DNA from 3 places in the Pseudarthrobacter humi genome. Region 1 is predicted to be linked to each of the others. Evidence: riboswitches for the same ligand, from Rfam matches in the RefSeq annotation. Region 1 holds a riboswitch; each other region holds the start of a gene.
The links. Region 1 has a riboswitch for cyclic di-AMP ahead of NFC73_RS17870 (aggregation-promoting factor C-terminal-like domain-containing protein). Riboswitches for the same ligand answer to the same signal wherever they lie in the genome.
Positions count from the first base shown of each region.

Region 2: linked by a shared signal. The riboswitch ahead of NFC73_RS12340 (C40 family peptidase) and the one ahead of NFC73_RS17870 (aggregation-promoting factor C-terminal-like domain-containing protein) in region 1 are both predicted to bind cyclic di-AMP.
Region 3: linked by a shared signal. The riboswitch ahead of NFC73_RS14115 (C40 family peptidase) and the one ahead of NFC73_RS17870 (aggregation-promoting factor C-terminal-like domain-containing protein) in region 1 are both predicted to bind cyclic di-AMP.

Region 1 is NZ_JANCLV010000016.1:8,885-12,149, reverse strand. It holds gene NFC73_RS17875 (sensor histidine kinase) at 1-1,550, shown strand, start outside; cyclic di-AMP (ydaO/yuaA leader) riboswitch at 1,651-1,803, shown strand; gene NFC73_RS17870 (aggregation-promoting factor C-terminal-like domain-containing protein) at 1,809-2,525, shown strand; gene NFC73_RS17865 (HAD-IA family hydrolase) at 2,547-3,227, opposite strand.
Region 2 is NZ_JANCLV010000007.1:183,405-186,669, forward strand. It holds gene NFC73_RS12335 (NlpC/P60 family protein) at 1-677, opposite strand, end outside; gene NFC73_RS12340 (C40 family peptidase) at 848-1,516, opposite strand; cyclic di-AMP (ydaO/yuaA leader) riboswitch at 1,587-1,749, opposite strand; gene NFC73_RS12345 (M23 family metallopeptidase) at 1,898-2,722, opposite strand; cyclic di-AMP (ydaO/yuaA leader) riboswitch at 2,726-2,945, opposite strand; gene NFC73_RS12350 (iron-dependent transcriptional repressor DtxR) at 3,100-3,265, opposite strand, start outside.
Region 3 is NZ_JANCLV010000009.1:128,791-132,055, reverse strand. It holds gene NFC73_RS14125 (cupin domain-containing protein) at 1-143, shown strand, start outside; gene NFC73_RS14120 (aggregation-promoting factor C-terminal-like domain-containing protein) at 167-1,459, opposite strand; cyclic di-AMP (ydaO/yuaA leader) riboswitch at 1,675-1,843, shown strand; gene NFC73_RS14115 (C40 family peptidase) at 1,846-2,697, shown strand; gene NFC73_RS14110 (protein adenylyltransferase SelO) at 2,767-3,265, opposite strand, start outside.

The DNA.
Region 1 (3,265 bases):
CCTCGCCGCGAGCAACCCCAGCACCATCGCGGAGCTGGCTCAAACCGGACACCTGGCATCTGCGCACGCGCCTGATCCTGTTGGCCATGGCCCTGCTGGTGGCCATCTGCGGCGCCGTGGGGCTGTTCAGTTACGCCTCCATGGATTCTTTTCTCACGGGGCAGCTGGATGAACAGCTGAGCCAGGCCGCCAAACGCTCGAATGATCCGGGCCGCCCGCCCCTGGGCGGATTCAACGGCAGGCCGGACCCGCTTGACTCCCGCGGGCAGAGTGTCGGAACACTGAATGCGCGGATCCTGGACGGCCAGATCCCCAGTGGCGGTTTCCTGGACTCGGACACCACACGCCTACCCCTCAGCGCCGAGGACAAGCAGACCCTACTGGCGCTGACGCAGAACGGCATCCCCGTGAACCGTTCGCTGTCAAACGGGGACTACCGGATTGTGGCCGTGCAAACCGGCTACGGCGATGTCCTTGTCACGGGCCTTCCGCTTGCCGCCAAGGAAAGCACGTTGGCGTCGCTGGTGTGGACCTTTGTGTTCGTTTCCCTGGGCGGCCTGGCGCTAATTGGACTGGCAGGAACCGTGTTGATCCGGCGCACCATGAAGCCGCTGGAGCAGCTTTCGGAGGTGGCAACGCGGGTGGCCCGGCTCCCGCTGGACGCGGGCGAGGTGGCCCTCGCGGTGCGCGTCCCGCCGTCGAACTCCAACCCCGGAACCGAAGTGGGCAGCGTAGGGCATGCCCTCAATCTGATGCTGGACAACGTGGCTAACGCACTCGAGGCGCGGCAGCGGAGCGAGACCAAGGTGCGGCAGTTCGTAGCTGACGCTTCCCATGAGCTGCGCACCCCGCTGACCGCCATCCGCGGGTACACGGAGCTGATGCGGATGACCGAGGACTTCACGCCGGACGGCCGGAAATCCCTGGCCCGGGTCCAAAGCCAGTCCGAACGCATGACCACCCTGGTGGAGGATCTGCTGCTGCTCGCCCGGCTCGATGAGGGCCAGCCCCTGAAGCTCAGCGAAGTAGACCTCACACAACTCGTGATCGAAACAGTCAGTGACGAGAAGGTCATCGCCCCGGACCACCACTGGCGCCTTGAACTGCCCGACGAGCCGCTCGCCGTCACGGGTGATGCGTCCCAACTGCGTCAGGTGCTTGTCAACCTGCTCTCCAATGCGCGCAAGCACACGCCGCCCGGGACCACCGTAGTCACCGCTGTCACGAAGTCTGCCAATGGCGGCGCAGCGGTGACTGTAACGGACGACGGCGGCGGCATCCCTGCGGACTTCGTGGACCATGTATTCTCCCGGTTTGCCCGCGCAGACGCGGCGCGCAAGGGTACGGCGCCGGCCTCGGGCGCCGGGGCGTCCGAGGGCACTAGCGGCTTGGGCCTGTCCATTGTCCAGTCGATCATGGAGGCCCACGGCGGGAGCGTGGAAGTGACATCGCGGGCCGGACGGACGGAGTTCGCGTTACTCTTCCCTGCCGGCGCGCTGGCGCGATCCACTGACGCCCGAGCCCAGCAAGGTGACACACCGCCGTCGTGATTCCCGTTACCAAAATGTGACTTAAGCGTCCAGCTCCTGTAGCGTCGATGACGTGTGGTTCCCGTTCGGGCCGCATATCCGGATGACGCCAAGCTCTGCCGCTTCCCGGATTCCGTTTTCAGAGGCAGAGGCGGGGGACCCACCGTCCCGGGCACCAAGTGCCCTCTGGGGTTAAGCCAACACGTGTTTGTGCCGTGTGGCCGGATGCCCTCATCCGAACCCGACAGCTAACTCCGCAGGTGTGAGAGGCGATCCATCATGTCTGAATTCAAGGTACAAACGCGCCCGCAGGGCGACACAAAGTCCCACAGCCACCGCAAGCAGACCCGCTTCGGTGCAGCTATGTCCCCATTGTCCAGGGCGGCCCGGATTCCCTCCGTGGGCCAGCGCGTCGCGGTGTTCGCGACGGCGTGCGCCCTGCTTGTCGGCGTCAGCGCCGCGGCACACGCTTCCGAGTCTGCCTCGATCGCGGCCAGCGCCGACCAGGCCGCCGAACAAGCCAGCGCCCAGTCGAAGCTGAGCTTCGAGACAGCTGAGATCCAGGCCCCGGCCTCCCCGGAAGCTGCGCCGGCCGAGATCAACGTCGCGCCCCAGGCCGCCGAACCGGCACCTGCCCCGGCCCCGGAGCCCGCTCCGGCTCCGGAACCTGCACCGGTTGTGGCCGTCAACGACCCCGCAGGAGCCCAGGCCTACGCCGCCGGCCAGCTGGCCACGTACGGCTGGTCCGCAGACCAGATGCAGTGCCTGCAGACGCTGTGGACCAAGGAATCCGACTGGACCACCACGGCCACCAACCCCAGCAGCGGCGCGTACGGAATCGTCCAGTCATTGCCTGCTGAGAAGATGGCTAGCGCCGGCGCTGACTACGTCACCAACTACCGCACGCAGATCAACTGGGGCCTGAACTACATCCAGGAGCGCTACCAGTCACCCTGCGGCGCGCTGAACTTCCACCTGTCGCACAACTGGTACTAGGCCGACCAAGCGGCGCCGGCCTCAAAGCCGAAACGAAATGATCTGCCGTCCCGCGGCGTCCGGTTCCACGGAGACGGTCACGGCGCTGTAGTCGGGGATGTGGAGTACGCCCGCCGGCAACTCGCCCGCATTGGGACCCACGGCCACCGTCCGGATACCCGCGGCAACGCCTGCCGCGATTCCGGCGGGCGCATCCTCGAACACGACAGCGTCCTCCGGATTGACGCCCAGCAGACCGGCGGCCATCAGATAGCCCTCCGGGTGAGGCTTGCCCCGCGTGACCAGGTCCGCCGTCACGGCCGTGGCAGGCATGGCCAGCCCAGCAGCGTCCATGCGGATGTCCGCCAGGGTCCTGTCCGCTGAAGTCACCAGCGCCACTGCCTGGGCCGGCAGGCTGCGAAGCAGGTCGGCAGCCCCCGGCAACGCGATGATACCGGCCGTCCGCACCCGTTCCATCCCGCCCAGTTCCTCGGTGAGCGCCGCGATGTCCGCTCCCCCCGGCGCGAACCGGCGTACGGTATCGGCAGCCTGGACGCCGTGCGAAGTGCGCAGGATTTCGGCGATGTCCAGGCCGTACCGGGCCGCGAATTCTGCCCAGACGTCCTCCACTACTGCTGTGGAGTCCACCAATGTGCCGTCCATATCGAAAAGGACGGCCCGGCAGGTCAGGGTTCGTGTGGCGGCAGGTGTGGGGAAGTTCATGCTGCCTATTTTGCCTTAGGCGTCGCGACCCCCACGCG
Region 2 (3,265 bases), on a different contig from region 1:
TAACCGCCGTGGACCGCCTGGCCGTTGCCGGCGTATACGGCAATGTGGGCCACGCCCGCGCCGCCGTCGGCGTAGTAGATCAGGTCGCCGGGCTGGGCCTCGGCGGCGCTCACGGTCTTGCCCAGGGACAGGTAGCCGGCGGGCCAGCCGTGGTAGTTGATGCCCACGGCAGCCAGGGAGTTGGTCACAAGCATGGTGCAGTCCTGGTTGACGCCGAGCTGTGCGTAAGCAGCGGACAGGATGGCAGCACCCTTGCCGCTGGCGGCGACCGGAGCCGAGGGAGCAGCCGGAGTTGCCGACGCTACCTTGATGGTTGCCGCGGCCTTGGCCGGAGCCGGAGCTTCAACAACAGGCGCGGGAGCCTCAACGGGAGCCGGCGTGGTGGTCACTGCAGGCTTCTCGTAGGAGATGGCAATGGTGGAAGCAGCCGAAATGATGGCCGGGGCGGAAACCTCAGCCTCAAGGTTCGAAGCGGACGCAGCTTCACGCTGGACGCCGGTGTCGGCCGCGTTCGCAGCGATACCACTGGTCAGGACGAGGCCGGAAGCAGCAGCGATAACCGCAGCCTGGCGGCCCATGCCGCCGGCGTTGTCGCCGACAGCCTTGGCAATGACAGCCAGCGAGTTGGTCTTGGTGACCTCGGCGCGGTGCCGTGCAACAGTTGCACGTGTAGTCATTAATTTTCTCTCTTTCGTTTTCCTCAGGACCGCGTGGGCAGCCTGAGGGCTTTGGACGCGCCGGCATCTTGGGGGTACGCCGGCACGTCCCGAACGGGGATTTAGCGAAAGGCTCCAGCGAAGAACGGCTCCGGCAGCACGGGGCTGCAGGAACTGCTGGATTGCAGGAACTACGGGGCCAGCGTGAAGAAGGATCCGCTGCCCGTGGAAGCCACCGAGTGGAGCAGCGTGCCCTGTGACGGGTTCAGTGCGCTGATCATCATGCCGTTGCCGACGTAAATGCCAACGTGGGCGCCGCCATTCTGCATGACCAGGTCGCCGGGGGCCGGTGTGGCGGTGGGCCGCATGGCCGTCCAGGCATTGGTGCGGGGAATGCTGATGCCGGCCTGGGCGTAGACCCACTGCGTGAAGCCGGAGCAGTCCCAGCCATTGGGAGTGGTGCCGCCCCAGAGGTAGGGGTTACCGATGCCGGTGTAGGCAAGTGCTGCCAGACCCGAAGCGGCAGCAGAGGAGACAGTGTCGGCGAGCTTGGAGGCCGCAGCCTCGGTTGCACCCTGGGCCCCGGTTTCGGAGGCCGTGGACTGCGCACGGACCCTCTCAACCTTCGGCGCCGGCGTCGTCCTGATGACGGGGCGTTCGAAGGAAACGGTAGCCGTGGGCGCGGCAGTTACGGCAAGTGCCGTCTGCGCGGAACCGGACTCGGTAGAGGCGGAAACGCCTGCGGTGGAATCCGCGGCGTTGGCCGGAAGCCCCATGCTCAGGATCAGACCTGATGCAGCTGCAATAACAGCAGCCTGGCGACCTACGGTCCCGGCATTGGCACTGACGGCCTTGGACACGGAGCCCAAGGGGTTAGTGCGAACCGGTTGTGCGCGGTGACGCGCAGAAGTATGGCGTGAAGACACGAAGGTAGCCTCTCCCAATGCCTGCGAGGTGAGCTGTCGGATTCGGATGGGAGTCACCCGGCCGCGCTGCTTCACAGTGGAAGCTTTGCGACTTAACCCCAAGGCCCTCAGAATCGAAGACCAAAATTGGTTCCCCCGCCCCTGCCAGACGATGTCATGCGAACGGACCTTGAGCGGTGGCAGAGCTAGGCAATCCACTCAAGAACGTCAACTTCGGAAAAGTTGACGCGCTTTAGACGTTACAGGAGTTCCGAGCCAATGTCACATTCAGGTCACGGCACGTCGCTGCGATTCGAGAGTTGGCCATCATTTGGGTCAGAGCCAGCCGGTGGGGTCAACGACTTCGCCATTGACCTGGACCTCGAAGTGGAGGTGGCAGCCCGTGGACGCGCCCGTGGTACCGCTGAGGGCAACAACATCGCCGCGGCTGACGGTCTGGCCTACCTTGACGCTGGCTGAGGAGAGGTGGTTGTAGGTGGTTTCAAGGCCATTGCCGTGATCCACCACCACGCGGTTGCCGCCGCCGTACTGGTGCCAGCCAACGAAGGTGACGGTACCGCTGGCAGCGGCCAGGACAGAGGTTCCGCACTGTGCCACGAAGTCCTGGCCACGGTGGAAGTCGCCGGAGCCGCCGGTAATCGGGCTGACCCGGAACCCGAAGGGTGAGGCCGTAATCAGCTGGGCCAGCGGCGAGCCAAGGCTTCCGGCAGAGGCGGCGCGGGTAATGGATCCCGCGGACTGGGCGCTCAACAGCTGCTTCAGCTTGCCGTCGGGATCACCCTGGGTCACCACGGACGAACGGCTGAAATCAATTTGGGCGGCGGCTTCCGCGGTCACTTCGGGCTGCGGAGCAGCGGAAACGGCTGATGCAGCCTGGCCGGGTGCCGGAGTGGCCATCACGGGGCCCGTCACAGGAACCGTTACGGTGAGAGCCAGGCCTGTTGCTGCCAAGGCGATGCCGGCCTTCTGGCCGAGGCCACTGGCGGCGGCGAAATCCGTCATCTGCCGGAAGGGCCCCCGGCGGCGGCGGGCTTCCCGCTGCGGGTCGCGGGGCCTCTCCGCGGTGAGATCCTCGGCCACCCTGGGCGCCGAGACGGGACCCGCCGCGCGACGGCGGCCCCTGGAGTATTGCGTGGTCAAGAATGTTCCTCTCTGGGTAGCCTGCGAAGTTAGCTGTCGGATTCGGGTCAGAGAGTTCATAGACCCGGTCCGCCGTGACAAGCACTTTGGCGCAGGGATATCCCGTGAGGATCCTTCGCTGGAAGAGGCTTGCTGCTGACGGACTTAACCCCAAGGCAGTCTTACGACTACCGGTTGTGGTTCCCCCGCCTCTGCCAGTTGGTGACTGATGCACCTGATCCGCTGGCAGAGCTCGGCTCCAGATCAGGTAACGCTTTTGTATCGACGCTGAGGTTCAACTATAGGTGATTAACTTGGACAGTAACAATTCCGTTATCTTTGCGGAACCTTGCGTCGCTGGGCTACGGCGCGGCTCCTCGCGGCGGACCGCCTACCCGTCAACTGACGGAAACGAAGACGTGGGATGCCACTTCCGGTGGCAACTCGAGCGCCCCTTCGATTCCCGGAACCCGCACGGAGATGTACTCCCCTACGCGCTCCAGGGACACCGTGGCACCGGGCCTGATCCCGCCTTCATCCAGCTGGACCAGCAGCTCAGGTTCC
Region 3 (3,265 bases), on a different contig from region 1:
CCAATGGCACGCGGATCAGCATCAGCGCCGGCGACTCCTACACCATTCCACCCGGACATGACGCCTGGGTGGACGGCGACGAAGCCTTCGTCGGCATTGAATTCCTCAGCGCCGCGGTATTCGCCAAGGCACCGGGAACGTGACGCGGCTGCCATCCTCCGGCTGGTCAGTACCAGTGGTTGGCCACGGAATGGTTCCACGCTCCGCATGGTGACCCGTAGCGGTCAGCGATATAGGACAAACCCCAATTGACCTGGGTCCGGTAGCTCGTGAGCCAATCGCTGCCGGCGCTGGCATACTTGCTGGCCGGCAGCGACTGGGCGATCCCGTATGCGCCCGAGTACGGGTTGGTGGCAGTGGTCAGCCAGTTCGACTCCTTGGTCCACAGCGACGCCAGGCACGGAAACTGGTTCTGGCCCCAGCCGTAGGCGCCGAGCTGCCCGGCTGCGTAGTTCTTGGCGCCCGCAGGGTCGTTGACAGCGCCTCCCGGAACGGAAGGCACGACGACGACGGGCGGCGGGACCGGCGTCGGGCTCGGCACCGGAAGCGGGGCGGGCACGCCCGGTACAGCAGGTGGGGCCGGAGCCGGTTTCTGCGCAGCGGCAAGGGCCGCCGCCTTGGCTGTCGCTTCCGCCTGTTGGCGTGCCTGTTCCTGCGCCGCGGCACGCTTGGCGGCCTGCGCCGTTTCATACGCGGCCAACGCCACCTGGCCCTGCCGGAACTCCCCCTCCACCGCAGCCGTGGTGCCCTTGAGGGAGGCCAGCTGCGCGGTCAGTTCCCGGCCGTGCTCCTGCTGCTCCGCGATCTGCCGGGACATGGCCTGCTGGGCGGATTGGGCGGCGTCGAGCTTGGTTCTGGCTTCGCCGGACAGGCGCTCGCGCTCGGCCCTGGCCGCCTGCTCCTGATCGGCCAGGGCACGGGAAATGCGTTCGGCGGCTGCGGATTTGTTGACCAGGGCGGCAGTCTTATCGCTGACGATCTGGACGATATTCAGGCCCTGGATGCTGTTGTTCTGCACGGCGTCGAGGGCAACGAAGAAGCCCATGTTGGTTCCACCGGTCTTGTACGACTGGGCCGCCAGCGCGCCGATTTCCTTCTTGTACCGTCCCAGTTCGGCCGCGGCGCGTGCCGTCTGGGCCGTGAGTGCGTCCACAGTGGAAGTGGCGGCCTGAAGTGCCGCTTCGGCCTTGGCGTACTCCGCGGCGGACGCTACGGCCGCGTTGCCCAGCGCCTCTGCTTCAGTCTGGAGTCCGCCCAGCAGCCCATTGATCCTGGTGACTTCTGCCGCTTTGCCGGCCTCGCTTTGCTTGGCGTTCTGCACGTCCTGCCACGAGGGATACCCGCCGGGCGGCGCGTCGTCGGCGGCATGCGAGGGAAGCAGCGCAGCCGACCCCACCAGGGCGGCCGCCAGCAGGCCGGCGAGGGCGGGCAGCCGCATTTTTTGAACAATCCGGGACATAGTTGGTGAGCTTACCGGGCATATACGGATTACGGGGCCTGACCTGCAACATCGTTACCGGGGAGGGAGGGAATCCGAGATGAAGCGCGGGTGGATTTCACGCCTACATTCCGTTACCGGAATGTGACATTGCCGCTAGCTGGAAGTTATGGTCAAGCGGTGGCCCGGCTCAAGCCGGGACATTCCCGCCAGTATGCCGAGCCCTGCCGCTGACCGGGATCCAGTCGCTTTCCAGCTGGCAGGGACGGGGGAACCACGTTTCCACGGCTTTTCGAAGCCTTGGGGTTAAGTCGGTATCGCTCCGTCCCGCGCGGCGGTGCTACCGGCCGGGTATCTCCGACCCGAACCCGACAGCTCACCCCGCAGGCATGGGAGAGGCTATCACCGTGTCCAAGAATTCCGCTGCCGCACGCCTTCGTGCGGTTCCTGCCCGCTCTACCGTCCTGAATGGCCTGGCCACTGCGGCCAAAACACACCCCCTGACATTTGGCCGGCCGGCCCTGGTGGCTGTTGCCGCATCCGGCCTGCTGTTCAGCATTGGCGTCCCGGCTCAGGCCGGCGTCCACGGCCCGGACAACTCCGGGACTGCCAACACTCAGGTCCAGACCAGTGCGGCGGCAGCGGCTCCGGCCGCTGTTGCTTCAACTTCCGCTGCAGCAGCCCCCGCCGCGGGCAACGTCCACACCGTCGTTTCGGGCGACACGCTGGGCCAGATTTCCGCCGCCCACGGCGTCCCGCTCAACGACGTCCTTGCCGCCAACGGACTCTCGCTGACCAGCATCATCTACCCCGGCGACCAGATCCGGATCCCCGGCGCCGGCTACACCGCACCGGCTCCCACACCGTCTCCCGCGGCGGCGCCGGCCTCCCCCACCAACACCGGCATCCGGCTGGCCTCAACGTCCGTACCGGCGGCCCAGGCTCCGGCCGGCCCGCTCGGCGCGGCCATCCTGGCTTCCGCCAACTCCCAGCTCGGCATCCAGCAGGACTGCACCGCCATGGTGGAGAAGGCGCTGCGCTCGGTGGGTAAGAGCGTGGGTGACCTGGCTCCCGGCCAGTTCTACCAGTACGGCCCGGTGGTGGGCACACCTGCCGCAGGGGATCTGGTCATCACGGCCGGCCACGTGGGCGTCTACGCCGGCAACGGCCAGGTTGTCAGTGGCGGGGTGGACGGTTACAAAACCGAAGTGCACTCCATCAGCTGGCTGGCCGGAGCGTCCTTCGTCCGCGTAGCGTGATCCGACCATGCTCGACGGCGGCGGGCGGCACCCAGCCCCGCGCCGCCGTCGTCCATCCCTGGTGTTCGCTCAGGTCCCGCAGAAGGTCCGGTAGCTCCCGAAGTCTTCAGGGGCGGGGCCGGCGTAGCGTTCCAGCCCGGGGCGCTGCGTGTACGGATCGGCCAAGACGTCCACCAACCGGTTGAAGGGGTCCAGGTCGCCTGCGATAGCCGAGTCCAGAGCTTCTTCAACCAGGTGGTTCCTGGGGATGTAGACGGGGTTGACCCGGTCCATCAGGTCCGCGTCCGGCGCCAGGGCCAGCCACCGTGCGGACCAGGCGTCGAAGGCGCCAGGGTCCGCAAACATGGACCGCGCAGTTTCCGGGGTGCCGCGGGCCGCCGAGGCCAGGCTCCGGAAGAAGGAGGTGTAATCCACCCGGCCTTCCTGGAGCAGCGCCAACACGCCGTCCACCAGGGGCGACGCAACGTCGTCGTGCGTGTCCGGGCGCAGACCCAGCTTGGACTTCATGCCGGCTGACCAGGCAGCGCTGTACTGGGCGCGGAAGGCGCCGAGGGATTCAACCGCGAGC